One region of the Shewanella sp. 4t3-1-2LB genome, then DNA from elsewhere that is predicted to be linked to it. Evidence: predicted binding sites of a transcription regulator. Region 1 holds the regulator's gene; the other holds the start of a gene.
What was found. The regulator sigma-54, encoded in region 1, starts transcription at its own class of promoters, with help from an activator protein. The targets are predictions, from matches to a motif close to GTTGGCACGNNNNTNGNNT.
Positions count from the first base shown of each region.

Region 1 (7,321 bases):
GTCCGGCATACGACCATGAGGAATGGCTATGCCATTGCCTATGCCCGTGCTTCCCATTTTTTCTCTGGCCAACAGGCTTTCAAAAATGGCTTGGGACGACAGATTGGGATACTGGGCCGCGGCGAGTTCGCTGATGAGCTCCAATACCTTTTTCTTGCTGCCGGGTGTGGCGCAGGTGGTACACTCCGGCCGCAGGACGGTACTAAGTTCCATCATGAGTATTTTGTCAGCTTTTCTTTGTATTTAATGATCTGACGATCCAATTTATCAATCAGAGCGTCAATGGCTGCGTACATGTCGGTGTGCTCTGCGGTGCCGTGCACTTCGCCACCGTTCAGATGTAGCTTGGCTTCGACTCTTTGTATAGCTTTTTCTACATTGAGTACGACATGCACATTATTGATCTGTTCGAAATGACGTTCAAGTTTTGCAAATTTACTCTCCACGTAGCTACGCAACGAGTCGGTGATCTCAATATGATGGCCTGCCAGGTTGATTTGCATAGGGGTGTCCTCCATAGGGGTACTGTGGAATTACAAACTCTTACGCTGATTTGAGGGCGGGATCAGCATGGCTTCACGATACTTTGCAATGGTCCGTCTTGCCACGTTAATTCCCTGTTCCGCCAGCAACTGTGCCATTTTGCTGTCACTGAGCGGCTTTTTCTGATTCTCTGCTGCGACCAGTTTCTTGATAAAGGCTCGTATGGCGGTTGACGAACACTCGCCGCCATCATCGGTGCCAACATGGCTGGAAAAGAAATATTTCAGTTCAAAAATACCGCGAGGAGTATGCATGTATTTTTGCGTCGTCACTCGTGAAATCGTCGATTCATGCATATCGACCGCTTCGGCGATATCGTTGAGTACCATTGGTTTCATGGCTTCTTCACCATATTCAAAGAAGCCTTGTTGAAACTGGACGATACAATTAGCAACTTTCAGCAAGGTTTCATTGCGGCTTTCCAAACTCTTGATAAACCATTTGGCTTCCTGCAAATGTCCGCGGATAAACTGGCTGTCTGACTGGCTGCGAACACTGCGCGCCATGGCGGCATATTGCTGATTAATACTCAGTTTGGGCATACAATCTGGGTTGAGTTCGACAATCCAGCGGCCATTCTTTTTCCAGACGCTGACATCCGGGATCACATATTCCTCGTCCTGTGGCTGTACCAACAGGCCGGGCCGAGGGTTGAGTGTCTGGATCAACACGATGGCATCTCGTAGATCTTCTTCTCTGAGGCGTGTTTTACGCATCAAGGTGCGATAATCTTTCGCGGCGATCAGATCGAGGTGTTGCTCCAGCAACATGATGGCATTTTCTAAATGCGGTGTGTCTTCACTGAACTGTGACAGCTGGATCAGCAAACATTCCCGTAAATCTCGAGCAGCAACCCCCACAGGGTCAAAGTGCTGAATGCGTTTCAGTACGGCTTCTACTTCGTCCAATTCAATCTCAGGATTGCCCATGGCTTCCAGAATTTCTTCTGTGCTTTGAGTCAGATAACCCTGATCATCAATGGCCTCAATAATGGCGGTGGCAATGGCTGAGTCGGTTTCGGAAAACGGTGTCAGGTTTTTCTGCCATTCCAAATGTTCACGTAATCCTTCGGAGGTTTCTCCCTGAAATGGCGTGTCATCATCGCGGATAGGACCCGCAGGGGCAGCAGGTGCTGCGGTAAAGACTTCATCCCAAGTGGTGTCCATTGGCAGTTCTTCTGGCAGGGATTGGCTGGTTAACGCATCGGAAGTCTCAATAGTTGAACTGTCTTCCGTTTGAACGTCGATGGTTGGCGTGTCGAGATCATTATCCACATCATTGTCGTCATCGGCTAATTGACTATCTTCATTGACTTCCAATAGTGGATTGGCTTCCAGCGCCTGCTGAATTTCCTGTTGTAACTCCAGCGACGACAACTGCAGCAAACGGATTGCCTGCTGCAGTTGTGGTGTCATAGTCAGCTGTTGACCCAGCTTTAACTGGAGTGACGTTTTCATGTTACCGCTTACTCCTACATCCTATCGTGTAATAAAAAATCCAGTAATTACAGTCTTTAACAATTAGAATTGCCTACCCAAAGGTGGTTACTATAGCTTGAATTGCTCTCCTAAGTACACTGCACGTACTTGTTGATTATCGAGGATTTCAGCAGGGGAGCCTTCTGCGATCAACTGACCGTGACTAACGATGTAGGCGCGCTCACACACATCAAGTGTTTCACGCACATTATGGTCGGTAATCAGCACTCCCAGTCCGCGGGAACGCAGCTGTTCAATAATTTTTTTGATATCGATGACCGATATGGGATCCACGCCCGCAAAGGGTTCGTCCAGCAAAATAAATTTTGGATCCGCCGCGAGGGCTCTGGCTATTTCAACTCGGCGTCTTTCACCGCCCGATAGTGACATCCCAAAACTGTCGCGAATATGAGTGATATGGAACTCTTCGAGCAACTGTTCCAACTGCTCTTCACGGCCATCACGATCCAGACCCTTGCGGATCTGTAGTACTGCCATGATGTTATCTCGCACCGTGAGTTTACGGAAAATACTGGCTTCTTGCGGCAAATAACCGATGCCTTTGCGGGCACGCAGATGCATGGGATCCATGGTCAGCTCATCATCGTCGATGAAGATCCGCCCTTTATCGCTCTGAATGAGTCCTACGACCATATAGAACGTAGTGGTCTTGCCTGCGCCGTTGGGACCGAGTAATCCGACAATCTGCCCAGTTTTCACCGACAGACTGACGTCCTTCACGACCATTCTTTTTTTATAGCTTTTTGCGAGATTCTGGGCGGTCAGGGTAGTGCTCATTGCTGCTCCTGCTTGGGTTCCTTTTTGATATCTTGCTGGTAATTTTCCGGCTGAATTACCGTGGTAACCCGATCTTCACCTTGACCACTACTGGTAGCTTGCAGTTGCTGGTTTTCTAGGTCATAAACGATTTTTTCTGCAGTAGACAGACTGCCGTCCTGTTCCACCCTCGCTTTTCCAATGAGTGTCAGAATACGTTTGTTGATGTTGTAGTGGATCTCGTTGGCGCTGGCGTTCGCAATGCGGCCATCTTCCAGTTTCTGACGAAAAGTCGCTGGAGATCCTTTGGCAACCAACACCCGCTCGCCGTCTTTATCGGTACTGGAAGCGTTAAGTTCCTGGGCGGTAAGCTTCATCGAACCCTGCGTGACGATCACATGTCCGCTATAAACGACCTGCTTGTTTTTGATGTCGGCATCCTGCGAATCTGCAGAAATCTTCACCTGCTGCAACAGATCTTTATCTACGGCGGATGCTGCCAGACTGGTGAGGCACAGGAGTGCACCGAAAAAAAGCTTATTTGGTTTCATAGGTTCCTTTTACTTGACTAAGCAGTTTCACTTGCTGAGCGTTGAGGTCGGCGTACAGCCCCTGACCTGTAATATCAAAATCCTGTCCCTTGACCAGTATATTTTTATCTGAGGTCATAATCATATTACTAAGATTTAATTCCAGATAACTGGTGCTGATAGACTGTATGGGCTCTGTGGGACTAATGGCATCAATAATAACATTATTTTCCAGAACCACTTTGTTGCTGCGTTTGTCCAGTAGTCCCTGTTCTGCGGTCATGCGCCATTCAGCCTGACCTTTATCGGGAAAGATCCAGTACACTGGGCTGCTAAAAACGGTGCGATCGTCCTGTTCGTAGTGTTCCATGTGTTTGGCTGACACCCGACTAGAGATCATGCCGTTTTCATCATAACTGACACTGTGTAAATCATCGGCAACGTAATCAGGACGTACCACATCAGAGTTCTGCAGACTCGCGTCGGTATTACGCTTATTCTGAACTTGCCAGTACAAGATCAGGGCAGCGGTAAAAAAAGCAATAATTGCCAATGTGACTCTGTTCATATACTCATGCCGTGTGCCGAATCAATTTTATCTTGGCTCAATAGTAGTAAATCAGCTAGTTCCCGCAGAGCACCATGACCACCATTAAGAGACGTTACCAGATGTGCCAGTTGTCTGACTCTGGGGTGACCATCCGCGACGCAGACACTGAGTCCTACGCGCTGCATCACGGGTAAGTCAACCATATCATCTCCAATGTAGGCCACCTGCTGTGGTTGCAGTTGATAGTGTTGTAATAGCCACTCAAAAGGTTCCAGCTTATTATCAATACCCTGAAATATATGAGGTATTCCCAAAGCCATCATACGCGTTTCTACAATCTGTGATTGGCGCCCGGTAATCACGGCAACCTGGATGTCAGCATTTAATAAGGCTTTCACACCATAACCATCTCGGGTGTGAAAAGCTTTGAGTTCTTCACCATGATTTCCCAGATAGATGCGTCCGTCAGAGAATACGCCGTCGACATCGCAGATCAGTAACCGGATCTGGCGGGCCGCTTGCCATACCGTCTCAGAGACTGGTCCATAGAAACTGTCACGACTCATTACATAACTCCCGCGTTCACCATATCCAACATGTTGAGTGCGCCTACTGGGCGGTTATCAGCATCGACAACAATCAGCCCATTGATGCTGCGATCGTCCATGATTTTTAACGCCTCTGCGGCAAGAATATTGGCTTTGACAGTGATGCAGTTGCGAGTCATCACATCAGCAATGCGGGTTGTACGCAGATTGACATCTGCATCGATAACCCGTCGTAAGTCGCCATCGGTAAAAATTCCCACCAGCTTATTATCGGCATCCACCACAGCGGTCATGCCAAGCCCTTTTTTAGAGATTTCGTACAGCGCATCGGTGATGCAAATATCATGATGAACCAGCGGAATATCCTGATCTTTGTGCATCACATTTTCGACTTTCAGCAGCAGTTTGCGGCCAAGTGCACCTCCTGGATGCGACAAGGCAAAATCATCTTTGGTAAAACCTTTGGCTTGTAACAGCGCTATCGCGATGGCATCGCCCATCACCAGCGTTGCGGTAGTGCTGGATGTCGGTGCCAGTCCAAGTGGACAGGCCTCTTCTGGCACTTTGATACACAAATGCAGTTGTGCGAGTTTTGCCATCGTGGATTCAGGATTGCCGGTCATGCTGATCACAGGGATCCCCTGACGTTTAATGACAGGCATCAGTGTCAGGATCTCGTGGGATTCCCCAGAATTGGATATTGCTAGCACAATGTCATTATGGCTGATTACTCCAAGATCACCGTGACTGGCTTCGCCTGGATGCACAAAAAAGGCGGGTGTCCCCGTGCTGGCTAGTGTGGCTGAGATCTTATTGCCAATATGGCCTGACTTGCCCATACCCATGACGATGATCTTGCCGCTACAGCGATAAATCATTTCGCAAGCTTCGGCAAATTCAGGCGAATCTACATATTGGTACAAGTTGTCCAACGCTTGCATTTCGATATCAATGACTTTGCGTCCCCACGTACGCATCTGATTTGCATCTGTCATATCTTTCTCTCTTCCATCTGTTTGGCGCTTATTGATGATGCTCAAACAGGCTAACCTGATAGCACACAAAAGTGATCAATAACACTACGCCATGCCACCGTCTAAGTGAGCGGTGTTTTCTGCCGCTCAACAGAATGAACAATGCCAAGGCGGTACTGGTTGCTAAGACCATGTAAAAATCTCGGCTGGCAGCGGCCGCGTCTACTGTTCCAGGTGCAATCAATCCAGGAATTGCCAATACGGCGAGTATATTGAACAGGTTGGAGCCAACAATATTGCCTATTGCCAAGTCCTCTTCTCGCCGCAGCACCCCCATGATACAGGCTGCTAATTCAGGCAGGCTGGTACCAACGGCAATAATTGTCAGGCCAATCACCAGATCTGACAGCCCGAAGTACTGCGCAATACCCGCGGCACCGTTTACCATCCAGTTGGCTGATATGGGCAATAAGATTATGCCTACGGCAATCCAGAACAACGCTTTCCAAGTGGCAACATCTCGCGGAATATCTTGCTCGGCTTCATCCGCCAGACGATCTTTGGCTCGGTTAGCGATGGCATGCCAGATGAGGTACCCCATCAAGCCAATAAACAGCAGTAGCAGCAACAAGGCCTCTGCGCGACTGAACTGCTGATCATGTAGGCAGTAGCCTGCCACTAATGTGGCAATTAGCATCAGCGGAATTTCCCGGAACAGGGTTTGGGAACTGACACGAATTGCGCCGAATAATGCAGTAATGCCGAGAATTAGCGCAATATTTGCAACATTGGAGCCCAATACATTACCTATCGCCGTGTCTGGACGACCTGACAAGGATGCCGTTACCGCCACAAACATTTCAGGCGCGGAACTCCCCATTGCCACAATCGTCAAACCAATCAACAATGGTGGAAGTCCCAGATTTCTAGCTAAAGCGCTTGATCCGTATACAAATTTGTCTGCGCTCCAAACCAGAAATAGCAAACCGGCCAAAAGCAAAAATATATTAAATAGCATTGCACAATCGGTTTTCCCCGGATTCTGCCGTGCATTGTCGCTGTATTTGCTGCAAATTGAAAGGGTACAACGCCCAACCTGGTAAGCCTGTTGTGTCGAGTAACCCGATTGCGTACAATTTATCGCTTATTGTTCACGGCTTGCTGTTCACCGGCAGCTGTTCAGTAACGGTTCAGATTGGCGTAACTAACATGATGAATAGTTATGATGTTTCAGGACGAAATGGATCGCCAAAGTTTAGTTCTCGGCAATCTAGAATCTCTCTCCGTTAGTTTGGGGTTGCGCTAGCAATGGGAGCGGCGATAAATCCCATTTATCTTTAACAGGAATATTAGAACTGGAATCAAACATGAGCCAAACCCAGACCGCATTGGTCGAAGTGAAGAATCTCAGTTTCAGTAGGGGCTCTCGGGTGCTCTACGACAAGATCAGTCTGAGCATCCCCAAAGGCAAAGTCACCGCCATTATGGGGCCTAGTGGTATTGGTAAAACGACCCTGCTGAAATTAATTGGTGGTCAGCTAACGCCAGATAGTGGTGAGGTGCTGTTTGAGGGCAAAAATATTCATCAGCTCAAACGTAGTGAACTATTTGAAGTGCGCAAACGGATGAGCATGCTGTTCCAAAGCGGTGCGCTGTTTACTGATATGAATGTGTTTGATAATACCGCATTTGCTTTACGTGAACATTCCGGTTTGCCTGAAGCCATTATTCGTCGGATTGTGCTGATGAAACTAGAGGCTGTAGGGTTACGTGGTGCGGCTTCGCTGATGCCGAGTGAACTGTCTGGCGGTATGCAGCGGCGAGCGGCACTGGCCCGTGCTATAGCACTTGAGCCAGAAATGGTGATGTATGATGAGCCTTTTACTGGTCAGGATCCCATTTCCATGGGGGTGCTAGTGAA
Region 1 is NZ_JAFNJD010000056.1:6,220-13,540, reverse strand. It holds gene ptsN (PTS IIA-like nitrogen regulatory protein PtsN) at 1-213, opposite strand, end outside; gene hpf (ribosome hibernation promoting factor) at 213-503, opposite strand; gene J3L11_RS17050 (RNA polymerase factor sigma-54) at 534-2,000, opposite strand; gene lptB (LPS export ABC transporter ATP-binding protein) at 2,091-2,819, opposite strand; gene lptA (lipopolysaccharide transport periplasmic protein LptA) at 2,816-3,349, opposite strand; gene lptC (LPS export ABC transporter periplasmic protein LptC) at 3,336-3,896, opposite strand; gene kdsC (3-deoxy-manno-octulosonate-8-phosphatase KdsC) at 3,893-4,444, opposite strand; gene J3L11_RS17025 (KpsF/GutQ family sugar-phosphate isomerase) at 4,444-5,421, opposite strand; gene J3L11_RS17020 (calcium/sodium antiporter) at 5,450-6,418, opposite strand; gene mlaF (phospholipid ABC transporter ATP-binding protein MlaF) at 6,768-7,321, shown strand, end outside.

Region 2 (7,321 bases), on a different contig from region 1:
ATATCGGTATGATGCCAGGTAGAACTTCGTAGTGCCCAGTCGCTTTTATTAAAGTCCTCAGCACAACTGCTTTTATTGCTGATCCAGCGATTCCACAACGCCATCGCACTTTGACTGGTCAATGGCCGAATATCCGCTTTATCCGTATCAGGAACCGGCATTTCGTGATGATTAAAAATCCACTGGCGGCGGTATTCAACTAGTGGAAGGTAACTGTAAGACAAGCATTTCTCCTGCTATAGGCGGACGCAGGATTATAACCTTGCTAGCCTGTTTAAACAAAGCGAGCCAGCGTTCATGCTACTCCTGAGCGTGTACTGAATGTGCAGGGCTATTGGAACCAAAACGCTTGGCATAGCGTAGATTGACCTATCACCAAAATGTAAGGCCATATTATTGATGAGATTTCAACACAATGGTGTTTTTTAGCTTATAACCTTACCATTTTGTTAAGAATGAACCGTGCGAAAGAACTGCCGTAGGTTAGTAGCTTTGAGTTTTGTTTTGAAGCCATATGTGGCGGATATATGAGAATGTGACTGGTCTCCCCACAGGGACTCGAACCCCGATCGGTCGCTTAGGAGGCGGCTGCTCTATCCTGTTGAGCTATGAGGAGACGGCAGTGATTATACTGGATTTTACTCTCAATAAAAGATTTGAAATCTAACCGCTTATTTCTTAAGCGCAATATCGTTAACCTGGATATTCAGCGCAGCGTTTTCTCCACCAATAAGCGCGGTAGCGGTTGTCTCCGACGTCTGATCAATGGTGATGGTGACCGGCGTGGCAGTTGCCAATGCATGCGGTCGATTAAGTTGGTCATTGACGTTGTATTGCAAAGCAATTTTGAACTTATCGCCTTTCTGAACTCCATTTTGGCGTCCGATATTGAGAACTACCCGGCTATTGTCGCGGGCGATGATCTGCGCCAGCAATGGGCGACAGTTTAGCGCTTGATCAATATCGGCGACAGATTGCTTCAATACATCATTGACGCTTTCACCGTAGGCCGATTGCCAGAATTCGCTGGATGCTGGATTGACCATGGCGGTTTTATCAAATTCCCAGGCAGCGCTGGTGGTATATTCATGTTGCCAGATAATTTCACCACTGATCCCATGGTAAAGTGTCAATCTAAGTTGAAATTGGCGCTGAGGATCATGTTGCCATAGTCCTAATGGGGCAGAGGTTGGCGGGGCTACGGAGATATCGAGGAGCTCCGGTAGCAACAGATACTGACTGTCTGTCATTTCGCTAATAATAGCAGGAACCCTCAGCCCTGCGGTTGTTAGCGTGGGCATATCGACTTGTTTTTCTGCCAGTGCCAGTGGAAAACTAAAAACTGAACTCTGCTTTAGCGTGCTGGCAAGATGCTGCGTTAACACGGATGGCAGTTTTTCCAGTCTGCCATAGCGTAATTGGCCGCGATCATCCAATACCGCTTGCGGGATGAGTATGGCTGCTTTAAGGCCATCGGTAGGGCATGATTGTGAGTCGTTAGCCTGTAAATCTATTTTAACGGTCACTATCAGGCGTTCACCATCTTTCCGTTCGTTGAGCAACTCCACCGCTTTGACATTAGCGGCGGCCGACAATTCCAACGCTTGCGTGGTCAGATTGCCATTACTGACAAATTGACTGGCCTGAAAATTGCCTCCATTTTGCAGTAATACCAGGCGTATCGCATTTTGTATGGCAGTTTCGCGGGCTTTACCTGCGTCACCATTGACTATTTTGGCATCACCAGTTGCTTCTACCCATTGCGCCTGACAAGGGATAGCGAGGCCAAGCAATAGCAGTAAGCAAAACATCTGTTTCATGGTGACGATTCCTGTATTTGCCAAAAAACCGGCAGAAGGCGTAGAGATTAGCCACTGATATTCAAAATTTATGCCATTGAACCATAGTGACAAGTGGCAAAATTGCTTAAGTGTGGGGCGGCAATGCCGATACAGGAGAGAGCACCGCGTATTGTTTCCCGGATTTCTGGAAATATTGCTAATGGAACCGATATGAAAATCAAGATGACCCTCATAGCACTATTGCTAACTGGCTGTAGTCAGACAGTTGCTCCGGTGCCAGAACCTGCGGCAACCTCCAAGGCCGGTATTATTGACGTCTCAAAGCAACTCGCTAGAGAACTGGTGCGTTACAGTGATGTTCTGGATCAAACTCAACCGTTATTAGTGGCAACCCCCGTCATGGTCGAGGATATGCAGAGCACCGATAATTTGGCAGCACAACTGCAACAAGGGCTGATGGCTGGAATGCAGCAGATGGGATTCAATCTGGTGGATTTGAATGTGGCAGATGCTGTGCGAGTAACGCCCCAAGGGGATTTTTTGCTGAGCCGTGACTGGCAAAAACTTCCAGCGAATATTTCGGTAGATCAGGTGCTGGTTTCTACCGTGAGTCTGGCGCGCAATGGCATAGTGATCAACAGCCGGATTGTTACACTGTCGGGTAACAAGGTGGTATCTGCAGCACAACTTTATGTACCACAGCAAGCGCTACCGGATTATCTGTTGCCATCTCAGTTGGTGGTATCCAAGCAAGGTCTGCTATATCGCAACAGTGCCAATGGTGATGATAAGGTGCATTTGGTGGGAGAGACAAAATGAGATTATGGATGCCAATACTGGCACTGATGCTGCTGGCAGGTTGTACAACTCGTGACCGTTATGTGCAATGGGAACCCGTTCCGCCGCAATCTTTCCCAAAAATTACGGCCGTGGGCTATGCTCCACTGGCTTCACAGCCATCAAAAAACGCCTCTGAAAGAGTGCTGATGGCTATGCAGGCATCAAAGATTGCCGCGTACCGTGAATTAGCTGAACAGGTTTATGGCCAGCAATTGAACGCCGAGAGTAAAGTCGGTGACTGGATGCTGAAGTCTGATAATGTCAAGGTATCTGTTAGTGGGGTGATCCGTGGCGCGCGTGTGGTTCGCAGCTATCCAGCGGGTGACAATTATGTGACTGAGCTGGAACTGGATTTTGCTAATGTGTGGCAACTGTATCAACAGCAGAATCGGCCGCAGCGAGTGAAAGAGATCACCTATTTCTAAAGCGATCGCGTTAGCAAAACCCAAAGCGGCAATGTCTTGCCGCTTTGGGTTTTATACAGGTAAATTAACGGTAGTCCTGTGAAAAAAGGGGCTGCCAGTCAGGCTTCTAGATCATTTCCCAGCGTTGCGATGGTTGATGTCTTGCCCTTGCCGTCATAAGTCAGACTGTTGACATTACGGCTCGTTTGCAACGCCTGAGCCAGTCGATTCACACTGGCAGCACATAGCTCAATCAACTTGCCGTTAGCCTGATTTTTTTGTTGGCATTCCGCCAGCAGACTTTTGGCTTTATCTACCTGTGTTGCTAGCGGTTCTTGGGTGAGTTGCATTTTTTGCGGGTGCTCAGCCAGAGATTTATCAACCTTGGCGACTAGTTCCAGTACTCGTTGTTTTTCTGTGGCGAGCTGTAGCAGGGTATCGGCATCGCGTTCAACCAAGGCTTTGGTTTCTGCGTCAATTAACGACAACAGACGACCAAGGGTGGCCGTCTGTTGTTTTAACATACTTTCCAAGTCTTGCGCTTGCGGCATCAGGACTCCTGATCGAGATCTACCATATCACTTTCAAATTGAGCGATATTGTTTGCTAGTTTTTCTGGATCCACTTTATAGCGACCTTCGGAAATTGCCAGCTTAATCTCGGCAATTTTTTGCATATCCATATCGGGCATAGATGCAATCTTGTTCTGCATTCCTTGCAATTGCTGGGCCTGAGCTGAAACAACAACGGAATCGTCATTGTTGGCAACAGTGGTTGTATCGGTTTTCTCAGCCGCTTTGCTGTTGCTTGGGGTAACCGTTGTTGAGTTTACCCGAGGCTGATTTTGCAGTTGTTTAATGTCCATAGCCTTGTGGCTCCAACACTCTTGTATAAAGGTCTAACTCTATTATCGGCAATGCGTCTTAAGGCTTGAGCACTTTTTTACATTTTTACCTGGACTTCGCCCACATGGGTGACAATCGCATCTACCGTTTTGTTTGAACGGGTGTTTTTTACCCGAATTTGTTCTCCAAGGTTACCATCTTCTACAGCTTCGCCAACAGTTTTTATCTGAAATTGTTCAGTTCTGGCGATAATTGAAACTGTATCACCTTTACAGACAACACAGATATTGCTGCCAAAAATGGGATAATCCTTCGATACTCGCCGCTTCAGGCGGGTTCCGATTAATTGTTGCATATCGCTAAATTGCTCACCGTTGACACTGTACTGATCTACATAACGGATCTCCATTTGCGCTGCAGATAGCACATCTCCTGGTGCTAGCGTCTCTTTGGCCACCACAACTGGGTAGCTAATATCGACCCGAACTGACAGATAAATCTGCCACGGATAACTCAAATCTGGGCTGTCACAGCTGATCCGCACCGTATTGTTACGGCCGATGTCTCGATCTGATGCCAACACTGCTGTTATTGGTGAACTGCAGCGCGGGATCGCTACCCGGCTGTCGAGTGGTTGTGGTGTGATATTGACCCTCGCAGATGCTGGCGCATTGACCTTTTTAGCCACCACATCTTTAGCTAATGCTTCTATGGCCGATACAGCTGGAACCGATGGTTGCTCGGCCAATGCTACGGTTGTCCACAAGAGTGTGCTGATAAAAATGGATGTCAATTTTAATTTCATCATTTCAAGCTGGTTTGATTTGCCAATTTACACTTATACTTCAACAGTTCTTGTAACTTTTCATGAGTAAAGGATCCTCATGCGTCAGAACTTTGACTGAAAAGCTGCATGGAGCTAGCACAGCAAATTACGTGCCTTTCCGAAAACGGAAGGGATTTTGTACTCGCAGATACACAAGGCAGGCTTATGTCAGGCATTCTTGAATCCGTCAACAAAAGAACCCAACTTGTAGGGCAGAACCGTCTTGAATTGCTGTTATTCAAACTAAATGGCCGTCAACGCTTCGGTATTAACGTCTTTAAGGTAAAAGAAGTATTACAGTGTCCGCCATTAACGTTACTGCCGAAACTGAATCCTTATGTCAAAGGTGTTGCCCATATTCGTGGCACCACTATTTCTGTGATTGATTTAAGTGCTGCTACTGGTGGTCGGCCTATTGAAGACCTGAAAAACTGTTTTATCATCATCTCCGAATATAATCGCAGTGTGCAGGGCTTTTTGGTGCAGTCGGTTGAACGTATCATCAATATGAACTGGTCAGCCATTATGCCACCGCCACAAGGGGCTGGGCGCTATTCTTACCTGACCGCCGTGACTGAGATTGACGGGGAACTGGTGGAAATTCTCGATGTTGAAAAAATTCTCGATGAGATTTCTCCTGTAAAAACTGAGATCAGTGAAGAAGTTGATAATGCGATTAGTATCGATCGCGAACAGAATTTCCATATTATGGTAGTAGATGATTCTGCTGTGGCGCGTAAACAGATTGTGCGAGCGCTATCTTCCCTGAATTTGCAGATAGAAACCGCCAAAGATGGCCGGGAAGCGCTAGATAGATTGAAGGTGATTGCATCTGAAATGGATAATGTAGCGCGAGAAATTCCCTTGATTATTTCCGATATTGAAATGCCGGAAATGGATGGTTATACCTTGACAGCCGAAATCCGCGATGACCCAAAACTTAAAAATATCAAGGTAGTGTTGCATACATCTCTCAGTGGTGTATTTAACCATGCTATGGTACAGAAAGTTGGGGCCAACGACTTTATTGCCAAATTCAATCCTGATGAATTGGCAGCGGCGGTAGACAAACATCTGACGTTGTCATGATTTACTAACAGGGTGAACAGGATAAAGATTGTTGACGGTGACTTGTGTTGCCTGCAACGCTGCTGTATAAAGCGGCGTTTGCTAGGCTTTAGCCTTTGCTATACGCCAGTATGTTTTATGAATATGGGATACCAAGGTGCCAGATAAATCTCTTGCAGAAACCGAGTACAACCAGTTCCGGCTGTTTTTGGAACAACACAGTGGCATTGTGCTGGGCGAAAATAAGCAGTATCTGGTACGCAGCCGTCTGGCCCCATTGATGGGAAAATATGGGCTGCCCTCCTTGTCTGATGTGGTGAAGCAGTCGATGCGTCCCACTGAGCGACAGTTACGTGCTGAAGTGATTGACGCGATGACAACTAATGAAACCTTGTGGTTTCGTGATCGTTATCCCTTTGAATTATTGTCAAATAATATCTTGCCTCAATTTGCCAAACTGGGGCGGCCACTGAAAATTTGGTCGGCAGCATGTTCGTCAGGGCAAGAACCCTATTCTCTGGCCATGACCATTCTCGAATATCAGCAACGTCGCCTTGGCGGATTACCTGGTGGCGCCTCAATTTTGGCGACAGATCTGTCGCCTTCGATGCTGGATCGTTGCAAGAATGCTGAATATGACAGCCTAGCGTTAGGGCGTGGATTATCTGATGAACGTAAACGTCAGTTTTTTGATACCTTGCCGGGTGGCAACATGCGGGTGAAGGATAATGTCAGACGGTTAGTAAGTTTCCGCGCTCACAATTTGCTTGAGAGTTATAGCTTGCTGGGTAAGTTTGACATTATTTTCTGCCGTAACGTGCTTATCTATTTTGCCCCGGAAGCCAAGCAAAAAATCCTGCGGCAATTTGCTGCCGCTCTTAATCCCAAAGGCATCCTGTTTCTTGGCGCTTCTGAGTCAATTGCAGGGTTGTCTGATGAATTTGATATGATCCGCTGTAACCCCGGAATTTATTATCAGCGAAAAAATTAGAATTAAACAATTGATTATTAACAAAATAAAAATGCCAGCCAATATGCTGGCATTTTTATTGCGTAGATTACCGTCACGGTTTTCCTATCTGCAAAAAGTCCAATCACAGCGTGATATCTTTGGCACATAGTTTGCTTTGTTTTGACAAACTATCCAGTGAGAGGCGGTTTTATGGCGATCAGTTTTGATAAGGCATTGGGCATTCATCAGTACACGCTCGGGATCCGTGCGCAGCGTGCTGAGGTGTTGTCCAGTAACATCGCTAACGCCGATACGCCAAATTACAAGGCTAGAGATGTCGATTTTAATGCAGCTTTGCAAAATGCAGTGGGTAAACAACAGAGCATGCAGATGGCGGCAACGGCGGAAAATCATTTTGATATGAAGTCATTGGTACAGGAAAACGTCAAATTCCGCATCCCTAATCAGCCCGACACCGGTGATGGTAATACGGTTGATATGCAGGAAGAGCAACAGGTATTTATGCAGAATGCGCTGGAGTATCAAATGTCGTTGGGGTTTCTTGACGGCAAGTTTTCCGGCAT
Region 2 is NZ_JAFNJD010000030.1:26,322-33,642, forward strand. It holds gene J3L11_RS12030 (DUF2947 domain-containing protein) at 1-224, opposite strand, end outside; tRNA gene J3L11_RS12035 (tRNA-Arg) at 541-616, opposite strand; gene J3L11_RS12040 (flagellar assembly protein FlgT) at 672-1,820, opposite strand; gene J3L11_RS12045 (FlgO family outer membrane protein) at 2,013-2,621, shown strand; gene J3L11_RS12050 (LPP20 family lipoprotein) at 2,618-3,067, shown strand; gene J3L11_RS12055 (flagellar protein FlgN) at 3,166-3,597, opposite strand; gene flgM (flagellar biosynthesis anti-sigma factor FlgM) at 3,597-3,911, opposite strand; gene flgA (flagellar basal body P-ring formation chaperone FlgA) at 3,989-4,696, opposite strand; gene J3L11_RS12070 (chemotaxis protein CheV) at 4,883-5,806, shown strand; gene J3L11_RS12075 (protein-glutamate O-methyltransferase CheR) at 5,943-6,776, shown strand; gene flgB (flagellar basal body rod protein FlgB) at 6,948-7,321, shown strand, end outside.
Region 2: the regulator sigma-54 is predicted to act here: its motif matches at 1,880-1,898, upstream of J3L11_RS12040 (flagellar assembly protein FlgT).